4 regions of the Arthrobacter sp. yr096 genome follow, and region 1 is predicted to be linked to each of the others. Evidence: riboswitches for the same ligand, from Rfam matches in the RefSeq annotation. Region 1 holds a riboswitch; each other region holds the start of a gene.
What was found. Region 1 has a riboswitch for cyclic di-AMP ahead of BMY91_RS07425 (C40 family peptidase). Riboswitches for the same ligand answer to the same signal wherever they lie in the genome.

Region 1 (4,236 bases):
AGATCCGGTTGGCGGAGTCTGCCGTGCGCTTGCTCGCGAAGTCCAGCCCGCCATTGCTGTTGAGCCACTGCACCTGGGCGTCCAGCGTTACCAGCGTGGACAGCGAAGGCGTGTTGTACGTCTGGTTCAGTTTGGAGTTGTCGATTGCGGTCTGCAGATCCAGGAAGTCCGGAATCCAGCGGCCACTTGCCTTGACGCGTGCAGCGCGTTCCAGCGCGGCAGGGGAGAAGAGGCCAAGCCACAGGCCGCCATCGGAGGCGAAGTTCTTCTGCGGAGCGAAGTAGTAGACGTCCGACTCCGCAACGTCCACGTCCAGACCACCGGCCGCTGAGGTGGCGTCCACCAGGACGAGGGAGCCTTCGTCAGCACCCTGGACCCGCTTCACGGGAGCGGCTACGCCAGTTGACGTTTCGTTCTGGGGCCAGGCGTAAACGTCAACACCGGCTTCGGCCTGCGCCACCGGGCGGGTGCCGGGCTCGGCTTTGATGATGGAGGACGCGTCCAGGAACGGTGCCTTGTTGGTGGCGGCGGCAAACTTCGAACCAAACTCGCCGAAGGAAAGGTGCTGTGCCTTCTTTTCCACCAGGCCGAATGCGGCGACGTCCCAGAAAGCGGTGGATCCCCCGACGCCCAGGACTACCTCGTAGCCTTCGGGAGCACGGAAGAACTCGCTGAGTCCTTCACGGACCGAACCCACCAGGTTCTTGACGGGAGCCTGGCGGTGGGAAGTGCCGAGAATAGTGGACGATGCTGCAGACAGCGCCTCGATCTGTTCCGGGCGAACCTTGGACGGTCCAGCGCCGAAGCGTCCGTCCTTGGGCAGGAGATCGGCGGGAATGGTGATGCTGTTGTCGCTCACGTGGCGCTCCAATGGGTGTCGGCTAGAGATGGGAGGTGGCATGGGGCATCAACTGCCCCTTCGACACCCCAATTCTGCCTGACACGGCCCGCGCGCAGGAACCTGCGGCCTTCATAGTCCGCTACGTGGAACGTCTCCGCTCAGGATACGAACCATATGCGACCGGAATTATCCAGAGTAATTCCAAATAAGCTAGGCTGGGGGTTGGCGTTCATGGGGCGGCGGTGCACACCGGCCTCCCCGGCAGAGGACGCTGTACGGTGGAGATTACGCAAGGAACTGCGTTCGAGGAGAGCTGAGCTGGATGACGGATCTGATCGATACCACTGAGATGTATCTTCGGACCATTTTGGAGCTTGAAGAAGAGAACATTGTGGCACTCAGGGCCCGCATCGCCGAGCGCCTGCGCCACTCCGGCCCCACAGTCTCGCAGACCATCGGACGCATGGAACGCGACGGCCTGGTGATCGTCTCGAACGATCGACACCTGGAATTGACTGAGGTTGGGCGGAAGCGCGCCACCGAGGTCATGCGTAAGCACCGCCTCGCCGAGCGCCTGCTGGCTGACGTGATCGGACTGGACTGGGCCTATGTCCACGATGAAGCGTGTCGCTGGGAGCACGTGATGAGCGAGCGGGTGGAGCGCCGGCTGTATGAACTCCTGGAGCACCCCACTGAATCTCCTTACGGCAACCCCATCCCGGGACTGGAAGCCCTCGGTGGCCTTGCCAGCCAGCCGTTTCCCCGGCTGGACGTCAACCTGCTGCAGGCCATGGAAGGCTATGCCACCGATTCCCGCGTGGCGGTCACCCGCCTGGCGGAACCCATCCAGGTGGAACCTGAACTCCTCACCCAATTGGATGAAGGCGGAATCCGGCCCGGCGCCTCGGTTTCGCTGGAACGCGTGGGGGAGTACATCTCCGTGCGGGTTCCCGGCATCGAAGGTGCTTTGGAGCTGCCTCCCGAGGTAGCTGCCCACGTCTTCGTCTCTGTTGGCTGACGGGTTTCCGGCTTACCCCTACTGCCGCGTCGTGGCATATCTCACTTTTGCGCCCTTGGCGCGCGTGTGACCTGCGGTTTTCCGCAAATGATGATAAGGGCCTCTCAGTACATCCGCGTTTCTGTTGATAACGAATTTATTACTAAGGGCTTTAATCCCCTATAGTTATCTACTAGCGCCGATACCAAAGCGTTACCTGATCCGGAGCCGAGCTCTGCCAGCGGATCAGGTGTGTCATCCACCACTGGCAGAGGCGGGGGAACCACAAGCGGCTGTCTAAAGAAGCAGCCTTGGGGTGAAGTCCGCAGCAGAAGTGCCCACTTACGCTAGTCCCTCCTGGGATACCTGTGTGTCGTGAGCGCCTCGTGCGGACCGGGTCTTTGAACTCTCTGACCCGAATCCGACAGCTAACTTCGCAGGCTTTTTAGAGAGGAACAGAGTTTGACATCGCAGAACGTCAGGGGCCGCCGCCGCGCGTCCGGCCCCGCTGCTGAGCTGCGGCCAGCCCGCGTCGTATCGGAGATCCGGCCACGCGACACCGAACGCCAGGTGCGCCGCCGTAAGAGCCCGTTGCGCCAGGTAGCCGACTTCGCCGCAGCCAGTGGTGTAGGGCAGAAGGCCGGAGTTGCGCTTGCCGCCACCGGGCTCGCCCTGACTGTCGGTCTGCCGGCCACGAGCCCCGTTATGGCCACTTCTGAACTGGGCCAGACCGAATCCGCTCTTGCGGTCACCGGTGGCAGCCAGCCCGAGGTTTCCGCGGCTGCATCGGCCAAAATCGACTTCAGCCGTGCCGCGGTGGCTACTGCCGCAGATCCCGACGGCAAGCTGAAGCAGCTGCTCAGCGCGCAGTCCGCGGGCAGCATTCAGCGGGCATCATCGGCAGGCACCATGGCCAGCCCCCTTGACACGCTGACCACGGCTTCACCCTTTGGCTACCGCGTCAGCCCCCTCACCGGCGGTGCCGGGGACTTCCACCGTGGCCAGGACTTCGTTGCCCAGTGCGGCACGGCCGTCCATGCAGCCGCCAGCGGAAAAGTCACCTTTGCGGGATGGCACGAGTACGGCGGAGGCAACCGCGTGGTGGTAGACCACGGCAACGGCCTGGAGACCACGTACAACCACCTGTCGTCCTTCACCGTCAAGGTGGGCCAGACTGTCAGCCGTGGCGATACCGTCGCGCTGAGCGGCACCACGGGCGCTTCCACCGGCTGCCACCTCCACTTTGAGGTCCAGGTCAACGGCGAAGTTGTCGATCCCATGGGCTGGCTCTAAGCCAGTTGATGGTTGTCTCTCGCATTCGTGACACACCCCGTGACCTGAATGTGACATTCGCGTCCAACTGTTGTACCGTACAAAGCGCATCGGCTTTTTAGGGGGCCGGTGCACTTGAGTGGATTGCCTAGCTCTGCCACCGCTCAAGGTCCGTTCGCATAAATCGTCTGGCAGGGGCGGGGGAACCACTTCTGGTCTTCGAAAGAAGGCCTTGGGGTTAAGTCGCAAAGCTTCCTTGAAGCAGCGCGGCCGGATGACTCCCATCCGAATCCGACAGCTCACCTCGCAGGCATTGGGAGAGGCTACCTACGTGTCATCACGCACTACCCCTGCGCGCCACCGCGCTGAATCGGTTCGTACGAACCCCTTGAACACTCTGTCCAAGGCTGTTTCATCAAACGCCGGTACCGTTGGCCGTCAGGCCGTCGTTCTGGCAGCAGCCTCAGGCCTCGTCCTCAGCGTTGGTTTGCCCGCACAGGCAGCCGACACCGACGTCTCCAAGTCGGAAGCCTCCAGCACCCAGCAGATGGTCACCACCGCCGTCGTCACCGCGGAGCCCACAGCCACCGTTTCCTTTGAGAGCCCCGTCGTGGCTACCAAGGAAGCCCCCAAGGTTGTCCAGCGTGCATCGCAGACCACCCAGCGGTCCACGGCTAACGGCACGCAGGAAACCGCAGGCGCTGTTACAGCGAAGTCCTCCGAAGCCAAGGATTCTGCAGCAAGCGCCGCAGCTTCCGGCCTCGCTGCCATCGCTTACACCGGCATCGGCCACCCGTACGTTTGGGGCGGCACCACACCCAACGGCTGGGATTGCTCCGGCTTCACGCAGTGGGTCTACGCCCAGGCCGGCATCAGCATCCCCCGCGTCAACGCCTGGACGGCGATGAAGCCCACCAGCACGCCTGCCCCCGGTGACCTGGTCATGCAGAACGGCGGAGCCCACGTGGGAATCTACGTCGGCAACGGCATGATGATCAGCGCTTTGAACCCCAGCCAGGGCACGCTCCTGCACTCGGCGGCCTCCACGGGCACGTCCTCCTTCTTCACCCTCCGCTAGAAACTATCCGGTTCGAGGTTCGCCAGCATGCCCCCCAAGTGCTGGCGC
Region 2 (4,236 bases), on a different contig from region 1:
TCATCACCGACTACCTCCGGTGCGGACCTCGCTGGTACTTCACCGAACTGCCGGTGATGATGACGTACCCCACGGAAAAACGCCTGGCTGGAATCAGGGTCCCGGTGCTGGTTTTGCGGGGAAGCCGCGACAATGTGGCGGGCCCGGAGTGGTCCCTTCGGCTGTCCCGGGCAGTCCCACAGGGGCGATTGGTGGAGATCCCGGGGGTGGGGCACGTGGCACAGCATATGCGTCCGAACGCAGTTGCGGATGCCATCCGGAGCTTCGTGACCGCGACGTCGCTCCACGGCTAGGCGGCCTTGATGGGTTGGCGGGTCCCGGCTAGGCTGACGAAGCAAGCGCATTAGTAAGTTTGCTTACGAAAGGGCTGATCATGACCACCAAGGACCCCCAGGACGAGCAGGGCTTCGGAGTGACCGGCGCTACCGGGCCGTTCGGTGCCGCACCGACACCCCCGGCCGACACGGGCGGCGTCAACGCCGATCCCGAATTGCGCCAGGATGAGGACCAGGACCCCGCCGCGTCCGCCAATCCCGATCCCCTCGACGGAAATGTCACAGGGCTGGAACCCGGAGGCGGAGTACCTCCAGGAGAAACTCCTCCTGCCGAGGGCAGCATGAGCAGCGACCAAGGGCACGGGGAGTAAACCCGTTGCCAACCGGCTAGGGCAGCCTCAAGATCTCCCCGAGGTCATAGTCCATCGGTTCCTCCAGCTGCGAATACGTGCAACTCCCCGGCGTCCGGTCCGGCCGCCACCTGCGGAACTGCGTGGTGTGCCGGAACCGGTCGCCCTCCATGTAGTCGTAGGCAACCTCGATCACCAGCTCGGGGCGCAGCGGCACGAAGGAGAAGTCCTTGCCCCCGCTCCACCGGCTTTGGGCACCGGGCATCCTGGAACCGCCTGCACCATCGGCCTGACTGGCCCACTCGCCCCACGGGTGCTCACTGAGGTCCACCTGATAGGGCTCAAGCTCTGCCACCAAGGCCTCCCGCTTGGCCATGGGGAATGAAGCCACCACCCCCACGTGGTGCAGTCGTCCGCCGTCGTCATGGAGGCCGAGCAGCATGGATCCCACCACTTTCGCGGTCTTATGCCAGCGGAAGCCGGCCACCACGCAGTCCGCCGTGCGCTCGTGCTTGGTCTTGAACATCACGCGCTTGTTCGGCTGGTATGTCCCCTCCAGCGGCTTTGACAGCACCCCGTCCAGTCCAGCGCCTTCGAGTTGCACGAACCACTCCTGCGCGCGTTCAAGGTCAGTCACCGCCGGGGTCACGTAGACGGGCGGCTCTGCCTTGGCGAGTGCGCGTTCCAAGATGGCGCGGCGTTCAGAGAAGGGCCGGTCCATGAGGTTGTCATCGCCCAGCGCAAGGATGTCAAAGGCAACCATGGAAGCAGGGGTCTTCTCGGCGAGCATCCTGACCCGGCTGTCCGCGGGATGGATCCGCTGCTGGAGCACCTCAAATTCCAACCTGTTTTCCTGGATCAGGACAATCTCGCCGTCGATCACGCACTTGTCCGGAAGATTCTTCCTCAGCGCCTCCACCAGCTCGGGAAAGTATCGGGTCATCGGCTTCTCATTGCGGCTGCCCAGGATGATTTCGTCGCCATCTTTGAAGACGATGGTCCTGAATCCGTCCCATTTGGGTTCATAGTGCCCAACGTCGGGGATGGCGGGCACCGATTTGGCGAGCATGGGCGAGACGGGCGGCATCACTGGCAGGTCCATAGGACCTGTCTACCTGCCGGTGCACGCCGAAGCTAGTCTTAGGCGATGGATATCTTGGCCGTGTTGGCGGCCGTACTTGGCGTCCCGGCCCTTCTGGCCGGCCTCTGGTACTGGATCGCGCGCCAGAACAGCCGCGGGGTTCGGCGCGCCGCGGCGGGCGGCATGCTGGGAATTGCGGATGAGATCTTCCGGCCCGAAACCCACCAAGCGCACCAGATCCAGAAGATCCAGCACGAGCTCCCGGCTCCAGCTCCGGCCCCGAAGCCTAAGCGATAGGCGCCCCTCACTGAGGCAGGCCTACCGCCCGTTACATTAATGTGACTTTACTTTCCGGCTCATGTACGGTCGTAGGGCGACCCGAATCTCCGCTGGGCCGCTTCCGGATTGACGCCGAGCTCTGCCGCAATCCGGGATCCGCCAGACCCGCGGCAGAGACGGGGGACCCAGAGTTCCCGGGCTTGTTTTCCACAAGTCCTTGGGGTGAAGCCGCCTTGTGCGGCCGGACGGCCTCGTCCGAACCCGACAGCTAACCTCGAAGGCGTTGAGAGGCAACCACCATGTCCCCAACCATGGATCAGCCGCGCCGCGACCACACCGAACGCGAGCGCACCAAGCCAACCGGACGCCGTCGGGCCCAACCCAGCGGATCCCCCATCAGCGCACCCACAGAGTCTGCCGGGCCGGAATCAAGCACGACGCCGGAACCCGCCACTGCGGCCATCCCCACCGTTGCGGCGCCCACCACGCGCGCGGCCGTTCGCGCGGCCGAGCGGGAGCGGGCGGCACGAGCCGTGATCGAGCCCGCGGAGCCGGCAACGGCAGCGATACCCACAGTGCACGTCCCACAGACAGTTCAGTCCGCGCAGACAGTGCACGCCCCACAGACAGTTCAGTCCGCGCAGGCCGCCGCTCCGAAATCGACCACGCCTGGACCGCCCACCTCTGCCATCCCAGTGGTGCAGGCCGCTCCGGCGCCTGCCTCCCCCGAGCCGGCCACCGCAGCCATTCCGGTAGTAGCCGCCCGCGAGGAACAGACGCCCGTCACTCCGTCACCCGCGCCTACGACGCCTCCGTCTCCCCGCGGCAAGTCCGCGGCGCAGGTTGCCGCAGCCGCAACGGCCTCGGCATCCCTTGCCAGCCGTAAGGACCTCCGGAATCAATCGACCCCGCCCGCTGCTGCCAAGTCAGCCCTGGGCGGATCCACGCTTGGCCGGGAACCGAAGACAGTCCTGCTGAAGGCCGCATCCGTCAAGCACATGAGCCAGCGCATGGCCGTGGTGGCGGGTGCCCTCGGGCTGGTTCTGACGGCCGGAACGGTGGGCCAGGCCCTGGAACTTCCATTCTTCGGCCAGGAAACTCCTGCCCAGGAAGCCAGTGGCAGCAAGGCCGGCGAGGATCGCCAGTCGGCTTCAGCGTCCCCGGCTCCCCGGGCTTCCTACTCCACCGCGTCGGCGCCCTCACCGTCGGGGTCGGCGTCCTCCGAGGCTGGCCAACCGGCCACCGTACCTGAGGCACCCGCAGCAGTATCGCCGTCGTCGGTCCCGACACCCCGGATCTCATTGGCCGATCCGGTGTGGGTCCCCTCGGCGGTACCGTCCGCCGTTGCGGCCGTCCCTGGCGCAGCAACCCCGGCCCCGACCGTACCTGCGCCAGCGCCAAGCGACGTGCCGTCGGACACCATCACCACGCCGCCCACTACGCCGACGCCTACAACCACTCCCACGCCAACGGTCACTCCGACTCCAACTCCCACACCAACGGAGACAGCAACGTCCAAACCCCGGCCCACGGGCAACCCGAACGCCAGCACCACACCGCAGCCCACCGGGTCGGCCCTCCAGGAGCTCCTTGACGCGGCCAAGAAGGCCATCCAGTGAGCACGCGGATGCCCCGCACCACCACTCACGCAGGGTGGCACAGCCGGTACTGCAGCAGTAGCAGGACAGCCACGTTCCGACGCCGGCTGGGGCGTTGGAGTTGCCAACGTTTGAAGCGCTCGTAGGCTCCCTACAGACTCTTAAGGAGCGTGCAGAAGGAGGCAGGCACCCAGCGTGGGTGCCTGCCTCCTTCTTGTCCATGCGTCAGATCCGTGGCCGCCCCGCCCAGCGCCGCGCTTTCAGGGCCGCGTGCAGTTCGAGCCGGATGGCGCCACTCAATGGATCAGCGCCGATGAGTTGGCGGATACGGCCGAGCCGGTTGTAGATGCTGCTTCTGTGAAGGTGGAGCTTGGACGCGACGTCCTGCACTGAACTGTCGTTGTCGTACAGCAGTTCCAGCACCGGCAGAAGTTCCCCGTTCTTGTCCTGGCCCTCCAAAGTGCGGAAGTGCACAGATCCGGTATCGTCCCAGCCGCCCGGTGCCAGCAGCCGGTCGAAAAGTTGGTAGACGCCCACGGACCGGCTGTCCACAAGCTCCCCGAGCGGGCGGTCTACCGCCGCTGCCTGCGCTGCCACCTTCGATTGCCGGTACGCGCCTCCGAGCTGCCGGATGACCTGGAACGGTTCGCTGA
Region 3 (4,236 bases), on a different contig from region 1:
CCCGCCTCTCCACCTACTGCTTGATGTTCCGGCTATTCTGCCAGAGGTTTTCCGCATCGGATTCCCTCATGGCTCCCTTGTCAATGGCCGGGGCCGGGGCAACCTGTAATCTCCCCTTCCAATGCCCACTATTCTCGGTCGGCAATGACGAATCAAGGCGACTCCGGGCTATGTGTGTAACGGTCCGGGCTCGGTTCCAGGGCACCCATTTTGCGCTGCGGATGAACACGCTAAACACGCGGATGCGGGAGGCTATCCATGGCCGAAAAAGTTCGGTAGTGTTCGAGTCACCGAATGGCCGGCAAACGTGTTTCACCACACACTCCGGCCATTTATTTGCGGCCGCTTGGGGAACTCGGACGCGATCCCACGCGCTGCCGAAGGGCACACACGTCAAGGAGGAACCAAGCAGTGTCACTCACGCCTGATTCCGCCACGGAACGCACCACTACCGTGGTCATCGGAGCCGGTCTGTCCGGTTTGGCAGTTGCCAGTGAGCTCAGCCGCTATGGCGTGGGCTCCATCGTCGTGGACGGCTTTGGCGCCTTGTCTGCCACAGGCCCCTCAGTCCACACTGGAATGCTCCAACGCTGCGATGCAGCCGATCCCGCAGCCATGCAGGAACGCAACGAGATCCTCCGTCATCTGCGGAACTACGCCGCGAGCCATCACCTGGACGTCCGCAGCACCACCCGCGCCGTCCGCCTGGACTTCCTGGGCTCGGATCCCTCACAGCAGCTTGGCTACGGACAGGTTGCCAGCATGACCACGAGCGGGCTCAGGACCGGGCTCCACGTCTCCGGACCGCTCGAATCCATTCCACGCCAGTGGGCCGTCCACACCGCCAACGGAGTCTTGCTGGCCGACCACATCGTGGTGACACGCTGCGCACAGAGCCAGTTGCGGAGGATGCTGGCCGAACTGGGAATTGCCATCGGACAGAACCTTGCCGCCGCGATGCGGGCAGTCGGGATGCACCTGGTGGGCGTTGGCGAACTCATCACGCCCACGCCCAAGGAGGTCCTGCGGCAAGCCAAGGCAGTGGGCCAGGCGATCTCCGCCAAGGTAGCCCTGCCGGCAGGACCGGGCGTCGCTACCGCGTAGGCGCCCTGACTTTACGCACAGATTCACTTTTCCGCACAGAACTTAACGCCAAAGGCCGGTGCCTCCGAAGATCAAGTCTTCGGAGGCACCGGCCTTTGAACTGAAGCGTGAGGCTTATGCGCCAGCGCGTACGTACGTGATGGGGCCCGTTGCGGTCAACCAGCTGATCGGGTGGATGCCCGTCTGGTTGCCGTTGATGCCACCACTGATAGCCTGGCCGTTGCCGATGAAGATGGCGACGTGGCCGGACTGGACGATCATGTCACCGGGCTGGGGGTCGCTGACCACTTTGCCGTAGTTCATGAACTGCATGGGGGCGAGGTCACCAACGGGGATGCCTGCGGAGCCGAGGGCCTTTTCCACCATGGCGGTGCAGTCCTGCATGATGCCGATCTGGGCGTAGGCCGAGGCAACCATGGCAGCGTTGACGCCACCGACGGCGGGCGCAGCGGCTGCGGGAGCAGCAGCAACCGGAGCAGCAGCCGCAGCCTTGGCAGGCGCCGCAGCAGCGGCAGTGGTGACTGCTGCCTTCTTGGCGACAGGAGCCTCAACAACCGGAGCCGGCTTCTCGATGACCGGAGCTGCTACGGAAGCAACAGCAGGGCGCTCGAAGTTGATGGTAGCCGTGGATGCGGCGGTAACAACCTGGGTGGGGGCTTCGGAAGTGGTCTCTGCGACCGTGGCGGGGCTTGAGTCCCGCTGAACCGGAGCTTCGGCTGCGTGGGCAGCAATGGAACCGGTCAGGACAAGGCCCGAGGCTGCTGCGATGACAGCTGCCTGGCGGCCAGCGCCGGAAGCGTTGCTGGCCACTGCCTTGGAGATGGAGATGAACGGATTAGGACGTACGCTGTCCGCCTTACGACGGCCGCGAAGAATGCGTGAAGACATGAAAGAGCCTCTCCCGATGCCTGCGAGGTTAGCTGTCGGATTCGGATGGGAGTCACCCGGCCACTATCTCCCGCTGTTCGGCGGAAGCTTCGTGACTTCACCCCAAGGCACGCTCGAAAGCGACCTAAAATGGGTTCCCCGTCTCTGCCGTAAGGTTTGTCTGCGAACGGATTCCGGACTGCGGCAGAGCTAGGCAATCAGGCCGGAAGTGCCCGCTACGTGGAACAGGCACAGGTACCACCGTACGCGATAATCACCCGGAAGTCACATTTAAGTAACGAGAACTCCCGTTTTGGCGTGTCGCGGTGATCGTTTCGAGATCTTCGCAGGTACGTAGAAAACCCTGCTATTCCGCGGGAGTTTCGCCCTCAGAGTCGTTGGAAGCGGCAAGTTTCTTCCGCGCGGTAACGGCCAGGTAAATAACAAGGCCAATGGCAACGACTGCCAGGCCCACGATGCTCCATGGGAAGGGCTGCGAAGCATCTGCAGCAGGCTCACTGGTGCCAGTCCCCGGAGCCGCTGTGCCGGCGGACGGTACCGCGGCTGACGAAGCCGAAGCCGACGGTGAGGCAGCCGCGGAACCACTGGCCGTCGTCGTACTTCCAGCGGTGGCCGTGAACGTGAAGGTGCCCTCAATGGGGTGCGAATCTGAGCTGACCACACGCCAGACCACCGTGTATTCGCCGGCAGGCGCGCCTTCGCGCAGCTTCTGAACCGCCTGGTTGTCGATGATTTCAACGGGGCCGTCGGCCCAGTTCTCGCCGCCAGCCGTCACGGTGACGCCGGATCCGATGGCCAGGGGCCGGTTGTTGAAGGTGATGGAGACCGACGCCGGGACCACAGCCACGCTGGCACCGTTGGCTGGCGCTGTGGACTCGGCGACGTCATGGGCGGACGCCGGAGCCGCTGAAAACAGCAGGGCGGACGCGAAGGCAAGAGCAGCGACGACGGCGGCCAGAAGCGGGCGGATGGTGCGCATGGGGCGGTTTCTCCTAGTGTTGGCTTAGTTACAGACTAGGCGAATCGTCCGGGCCGCCCATATCCGACGGCTTAGGATTTGAGAGCACACTCCCCTCGATCCCCGGAGTCCTTCATGCTTAAACAAGGTTCTGCAGTCGACCGCTACTTCAAGATCTCCGAACGTGGATCCACGTACTCACGGGAAATCCGTGGCGGCTTCGCGACATTCTTCGCCATGAGCTACATCGTGGTGCTGAACCCGCTGATCCTCTCCGGACCCGATTCGAGCGGAGCGTCCCTCGGCTTCACGGCCGTCGCGGCAACCACCGCCTTCGTGGCGGGCATCCTGACCATCCTCATGGGTGCGTGGGCTAAACACCCCTTCGCGGTGGCAACGGGCCTGGGCGTCAACGCCTTCGTAGCCGTCACCGTAGCCTCGCATCCCGGGCTGACCTGGCCGGACATGATGGGCCTCGTGGTGCTCTCCGGCGTCACCATGCTCATCCTGGTGCTCACCGGTTTCCGCACCGCCGTCTTCAAGGCCGTCCCCGAAGCCCTCAAGACGGCGATTGTGGTGGGCATTGGCCTCTTCATCGCACTGATTGGCTTGGTCAACGCAGGATTCGTCCGCCGCATCCCTGATGCCGCCGGCACCACAGTTCCCCTGGGACTGGGCGTGGATGGCAAGCTCATGGGCTGGCCCACGCTGGTTTTCGCGGTCGGCCTGATCCTGACGATCGCCCTGGTGGTCCGCAAGGTCCGTGGCGCCATCCTGATCGGCATCGTGGTCTCCACCGCACTGGCCGCTATCCTCGAGTTCACCCTCCACATCGGCCCCAGCTTTGACGGCAAGAACGTCAACCCCCGCGGCTGGTCGCTGGTGGCACCCACCCTCTCGGAATGGGGCGCTCCGGACCTGTCCCTGATCGGCAAGGCGAACCCGTTCGGCGCGTTTGAGCACCTCGGTTTCATCGCAGCCGCCTTGCTGGCCTTCGTCATCCTCCTCAGCATCTTCTTCGACGCCATGGGCACCATGGTGGGCCTGGCCAACGAGGCCGGAACGGTGGATAAAGACGGCAACATCCCCAACGTGGACCGTGTTCTGCAGGTGGACGCCCTCGGCGCAATCGTGGGTGGCGGCGCGTCCGTTTCGTCCAACCAGATCTTCGTGGAGTCCGGCGCGGGCATCGGCGAAGGTGCCCGAACGGGCCTTGCCTCGATCGTTACCGGCGTGCTGTTCCTGGTGGCCATGTTCTTCACGCCACTGATCAACCTCGTCCCGTT
Region 4 (4,236 bases), on a different contig from region 1:
CGCCGTGCCCGCGGCATTCCCGTCTGGGCGGCCCTCCGGCAGTTGGGCCGCAACGGAGTGATTGCCATGGTGGAGCGGCTCGCTGCAAATGCCAGGGCACTGGCGGAGGGACTCGCCGCGATTCCCGGCGTCGAGGTTCTTAATGACGTCGTGTTCACACAGGTTTCCGTGAGCTTTGGCAGTGACGACCGGACCCACCGCGTCACGCAACGGCTGATGGCCGAAGGCGCTGTGTGGATGTCAGGCTCGTCCTGGCGCGGCCGGGAAATCCTCCGGATCTCGGTGAGCAACTGGACCACGGACGCCGGGGACGTTGCCGCGTCCATTGCTGCAGTCCGGCGGGCGTTCGAGGCAGAGCCGGAGGCATAGCCGTACGCCGTCGGGAGGGCTACTGCGCTCTTGCCTTCTGCAAGTACGCCATCAGACCAGCCAAGTCTTCAGAACTCCAGGGCAGGTCGGAGCTGATAGCCTGCTGGTTCTCCTGCCAGGCTGCCCGGGCGGCCACCTTGGTGTCTTCTCCGGAATGGAACATTGAGCCTGTTTCCTCCCAGGAACGTACCCATTCCTGCACCGCCGGATCGCTCACGGGAGTGCCGGCGCCGACGAGTAAAAGACCTTCATTCACCAAGGCTTCCCATTGCCTTTTTGCTTCCTCAATTCTCTCAACGCCCAGTTGTTCAGGGGTTGGCATAACTGGAGCGTCCAGACGCTCCAGGAGATCGTCCAAGCGATCTTGCAGGGCTTGGATTTGTTGGGCGTGCTGTTGAACGTGACGCAGCTGCCGGTCCAACAAGCTGCGCATTGATGCAAGGTCGTCGTCCCCGGACCCTCCCAACGCTTCCCCAATCCCGGCAAGGGGAATCCCCAACATCTGCAGTGCCCTGATCCGGTAGAGGCGCCGGACGTCGGCCTCGCCATACCTCCGATGGCCGGAAGGCGTCCGCCCGCTTGCTGACAGCAAGCCGATGTCGTCGTAATGATGAAGCGTCCGTACGCTGACCCCGCAGGCTCGTGCGAGTTCGCCAACACTCCACAGCCCGCTCCTGGTTGATCCCATGGGCACAACGCTAGATCCTCACGTGGCGTCAGGTGCAAGAGTCCTTCGAAACGCCAGGTATCCCAGCAAGTGGGCGGCGAGTGAAGCGCCAACCACCGCGGACCCCTCAAGCCAGCGGTCCGGCGTCGTGATGAACGGCAGGAGGATCAGCGCCCCGGAGCTGAGCAAAAGCGTGGTGAAGAACGTGAGGAATCCTGCGCGGTGGGGTCCAACGCGGCGGAGTCCTACCGCCCAGGTGGTGAACCCCAGGGCAACGAGGTTCGCCAGGAGAGGATCCACCACGGTGCGGGCCAGCAGGAAGACCACGGCGTAGGCCAACGTCCACGCCAGAGCCTGGGAGAGACGCCGGCCCAGTCCGCCTCGCCGGGCAGGAGCTTCCACCGCGAGTTCTCCGCGCAGCTCAGCGATGGGAACACGGCCAAGGTGGCGGGTCAGGCGAGCCATGCCGCGCAGGTCGGCAAGCGCGGTTCGTACGACGTCGACGCCTGAGTCAGGGTTGTCGGTCCAGTCGACGGGAACCTCGTGGACGCGCAGACCACAGCGTTCCGCGATCACCAGGAGTTCGGTGTCGAAAAACCAGCCGTCATCCTTCGTGTAGGGCAGGATGCGCTGGGCAACGTCCGCGCGGATGGCCTTAAAGCCGCATTGGGCATCGGAGAAGCGTGCTCCCGTGACAGCCCGCAGCAGGAAGTTGAAGCTGCGTGACACGAAACCGCGCAGAGGACTGCGGCTTACGCGCGAAGTCCGTGCCAGGCGCGTGCCGATGGCCAGGTCCGAATGGCCGGAAATCAATGGTGCCAGGAGCGGTGCCAAAGCCGCGAGATCTGTGGACAGGTCCGATTCCATGTAGGCAAGCACCGGTGAGGGCGAGGACTCCCAGACGTGGCGGAGGGCGTTCCCGCGTCCGCTTGCCTGGAACCGAACCACCACCAGCTCGGGAAACTCGCGGGCCAGGCGTTCTGCGATCCTCAGTGTGCTGTCGGTGCTGGCGTTGTCCGCCACTGTGATCCGGAAAGTGTGCGGGAAGGTGTCCGTCAGATAACCGTGCAGCCGGCGCAGGTTGCGTTCCAAAGAGACTTCGTCGTTGTAAACGGGAACAGTGACGTCAAGAACCGGAACCACGCCCTTGGTGTCAATGGGCAGCCGCCGGGTCTGCCGGTGCACAGCCGGCCCATCGTGCAGGTGTTCCAGCTGGGGAGTGGGCAACGCCGAGCCTCGCAAGCGCGCCGAATGGGTCTTTCGTGGCAAAGCGCTGGTGGTTGGATCTGTGAGCGTCATGCTTCCAGAATGGCGCCGCCGAATATGAGTGCTTTAGGCGGAAGCTGTGACCCCACTGTGAACCCGGGGGAGCGCCTGTGAAACACGTGAAAGCCGCGCCGGTTCCCACGATCCGCTCCAGTAAACACTGGTGCGAACGGCGGAATCCGGCGCGGCAATCAAACAGTCTGGCTTAGTACCAGTTGTTGGCCAAGTGGAAGGCCAGGGCGGCCGACGGGGATCCGTAGCGTTCCTTGATGTAGTTCAGGCCCCACTTGATCTGGGTCTGGTAGTTGGTCTGCCAGTCAGCACCGGCCGTGGCCATCTTCGAAGCAGGCAGGGACTGGACAATGCCGTACGCACCGCTGGAAGCGTTCGTGGCAGTGGTCTTCCAGTTGGATTCCTTCTCCCACAGCGTGTTCAGCGCGGTCATTTCGGCCGCGCTCCAGCCGTAGTTGCCCAGGATGCTGGCGGCGTAAGCCTTGGCAGCGGCGGGATCGTCAACGGCTTTGGGGGCGGCGGCAGCAGCTGCAGCTTCCGCAGCGGCGGCGGCAGCAGCGGCGTCGGCGGCTTGCTTGGCAGCAGCGTCAGCGGCAGCCTTCTCTGCAGCAGCCTGATCCGCGGCGGCCTTTTCGGCAGCAGCCTTTTCGGCGGCGGCCTGGTCAGCGGCAGCCTTCTCAGCTGCGGCTTTGTCTGCAGCGGCCTTCTCAGCGGCAGCCTTGTCGGCCGTAGCCTTCGCGGCTGCAGCCCGGTCAGCTGCGCTCTTTTCGGCGGCAGCATCCGTGGCAGCGGAGCGGGTGTTGCTGACCTGCGCGGCCGCCTGGGTCTCAGCGACCCGGCTGGCTTCGGGGAGGTTCAAAGCGGCGTTGGCGGCCGTTCCCAGCGATGCAACACCCAGTGCGGCGGCAACAACACCGGCGACAACCGACATGCGGTGGCCGGACTTACCCTGGCGGGCGGCGTTCTTGAGGATGGCCTGCGACTTGGTCAGCGGTGCGTTGTGTTCATCGCGGTGACGCGCGGAAGGGCGCGTCTGATCGTTAAATTCAGACATGTGTGGTTACCTCTCAGCGCCTGCGGAGTTAGCTGTCGGGTTCGGATGAGGTCATCCGGCCGCGCATCAAGCTGCGGCTTCACCCCAAGGGCCGGCAAAAAATGCCTTGGCCCGGAGACTCTGGGTCCCCCGTCTCTGCCTCGAATGAGAACGGAACTCCGGGAAGTGGCAGAGCTCGGCGCATCCCGGGTGTGGGCCCGTTAGGGGAGACCCACCCTTTCGACGGTACAGGAGGATTCCGCGGAAGTCACATTTAGGTAACAGAGATCACGATGCCGGTGAGTCGTCTTGCCGGATTCCTTATACGCGTTCGGTGCTGACTGCGGGGAGTCGAAGGGCGAACTCGGTGCGCCCTGGCCGGGACGTTACCTCCACGTTGCCGCCGTGCGCCTCCACGATGGATTCCACAATGGACAGGCCTAAACCAGACGTCCCCTCAGACCCTGATCTCGCGGCGTCGGCCCTGGCAAACCGGGAGAAGATCCGGCCCTGGAAATCCTCCGGAATGCCGGGTCCGTTGTCCGTCACGGTCACCACTGCACTGCCGTCGGCTGAGAGCATGACTCCGGTGACCACAGTGGTGCCGGCGTCGGTGTGTTTGCGCGCATTGGACAGCAGATTGGCCAGCACCTGGTGGAGTTGCGTTGCATCGCCACGAACGGTGATGGGTTCATCCGGAAGCTGGAGCTGCCAAATGTGGTCCGGCGCCATGACTTTCTCGTCACTGACGGTTTCGATCACCAGCTGGGTCAGGTCCACATCCGTGACCTTCACTGGTTGACCCTCATCGAGCCTTGCCAACAGCAGAAGGTCCTCCACCAGCGTGGTCATGCGTTCGGATTGGCTTTGGACCCGCGCCAAGGATTTC

Region 2: another riboswitch for cyclic di-AMP. It lies ahead of BMY91_RS23205 (hypothetical protein); the one in region 1 lies ahead of BMY91_RS07425 (C40 family peptidase).
Region 3: another riboswitch for cyclic di-AMP. It lies ahead of BMY91_RS15840 (NlpC/P60 family protein); the one in region 1 lies ahead of BMY91_RS07425 (C40 family peptidase).
Region 4: another riboswitch for cyclic di-AMP. It lies ahead of BMY91_RS19800 (aggregation-promoting factor C-terminal-like domain-containing protein); the one in region 1 lies ahead of BMY91_RS07425 (C40 family peptidase).

What each region holds. Positions count from the first base shown of each region.
Region 1 covers NZ_FNYI01000002.1:586,671-590,906, reverse strand. The annotation lists gene serC (phosphoserine transaminase) at 1-859, opposite strand, end outside; gene BMY91_RS07435 (iron-dependent transcriptional repressor DtxR) at 1,164-1,859, shown strand; cyclic di-AMP (ydaO/yuaA leader) riboswitch at 2,055-2,296, shown strand; gene BMY91_RS07430 (M23 family metallopeptidase) at 2,301-3,131, shown strand; cyclic di-AMP (ydaO/yuaA leader) riboswitch at 3,270-3,437, shown strand; gene BMY91_RS07425 (C40 family peptidase) at 3,442-4,188, shown strand.
Region 2 covers NZ_FNYI01000007.1:98,871-103,106, reverse strand. The annotation lists gene BMY91_RS17700 (alpha/beta fold hydrolase) at 1-293, shown strand, start outside; gene BMY91_RS17695 (DUF6480 family protein) at 374-646, shown strand; gene BMY91_RS17690 (ATP-dependent DNA ligase) at 663-1,727, opposite strand; gene BMY91_RS17685 (hypothetical protein) at 1,773-2,003, shown strand; cyclic di-AMP (ydaO/yuaA leader) riboswitch at 2,133-2,282, shown strand; gene BMY91_RS23205 (hypothetical protein) at 2,285-3,604, shown strand; gene BMY91_RS17675 (PucR family transcriptional regulator) at 3,809-4,236, opposite strand, start outside.
Region 3 covers NZ_FNYI01000006.1:45,940-50,175, forward strand. The annotation lists gene BMY91_RS15835 (Rossmann-fold NAD(P)-binding domain-containing protein) at 412-1,104, shown strand; gene BMY91_RS15840 (NlpC/P60 family protein) at 1,219-1,992, opposite strand; cyclic di-AMP (ydaO/yuaA leader) riboswitch at 1,996-2,188, opposite strand; gene BMY91_RS15845 (copper resistance CopC family protein) at 2,339-2,971, opposite strand; gene BMY91_RS15850 (NCS2 family permease) at 3,086-4,236, shown strand, end outside.
Region 4 covers NZ_FNYI01000009.1:108,162-112,397, reverse strand. The annotation lists gene BMY91_RS19815 (pyridoxal phosphate-dependent decarboxylase family protein) at 1-369, shown strand, start outside; gene BMY91_RS19810 (MerR family transcriptional regulator) at 389-1,057, opposite strand; gene BMY91_RS19805 (glycosyltransferase) at 1,076-2,335, opposite strand; gene BMY91_RS19800 (aggregation-promoting factor C-terminal-like domain-containing protein) at 2,508-3,368, opposite strand; cyclic di-AMP (ydaO/yuaA leader) riboswitch at 3,372-3,559, opposite strand; gene BMY91_RS19795 (sensor histidine kinase) at 3,669-4,236, opposite strand, start outside.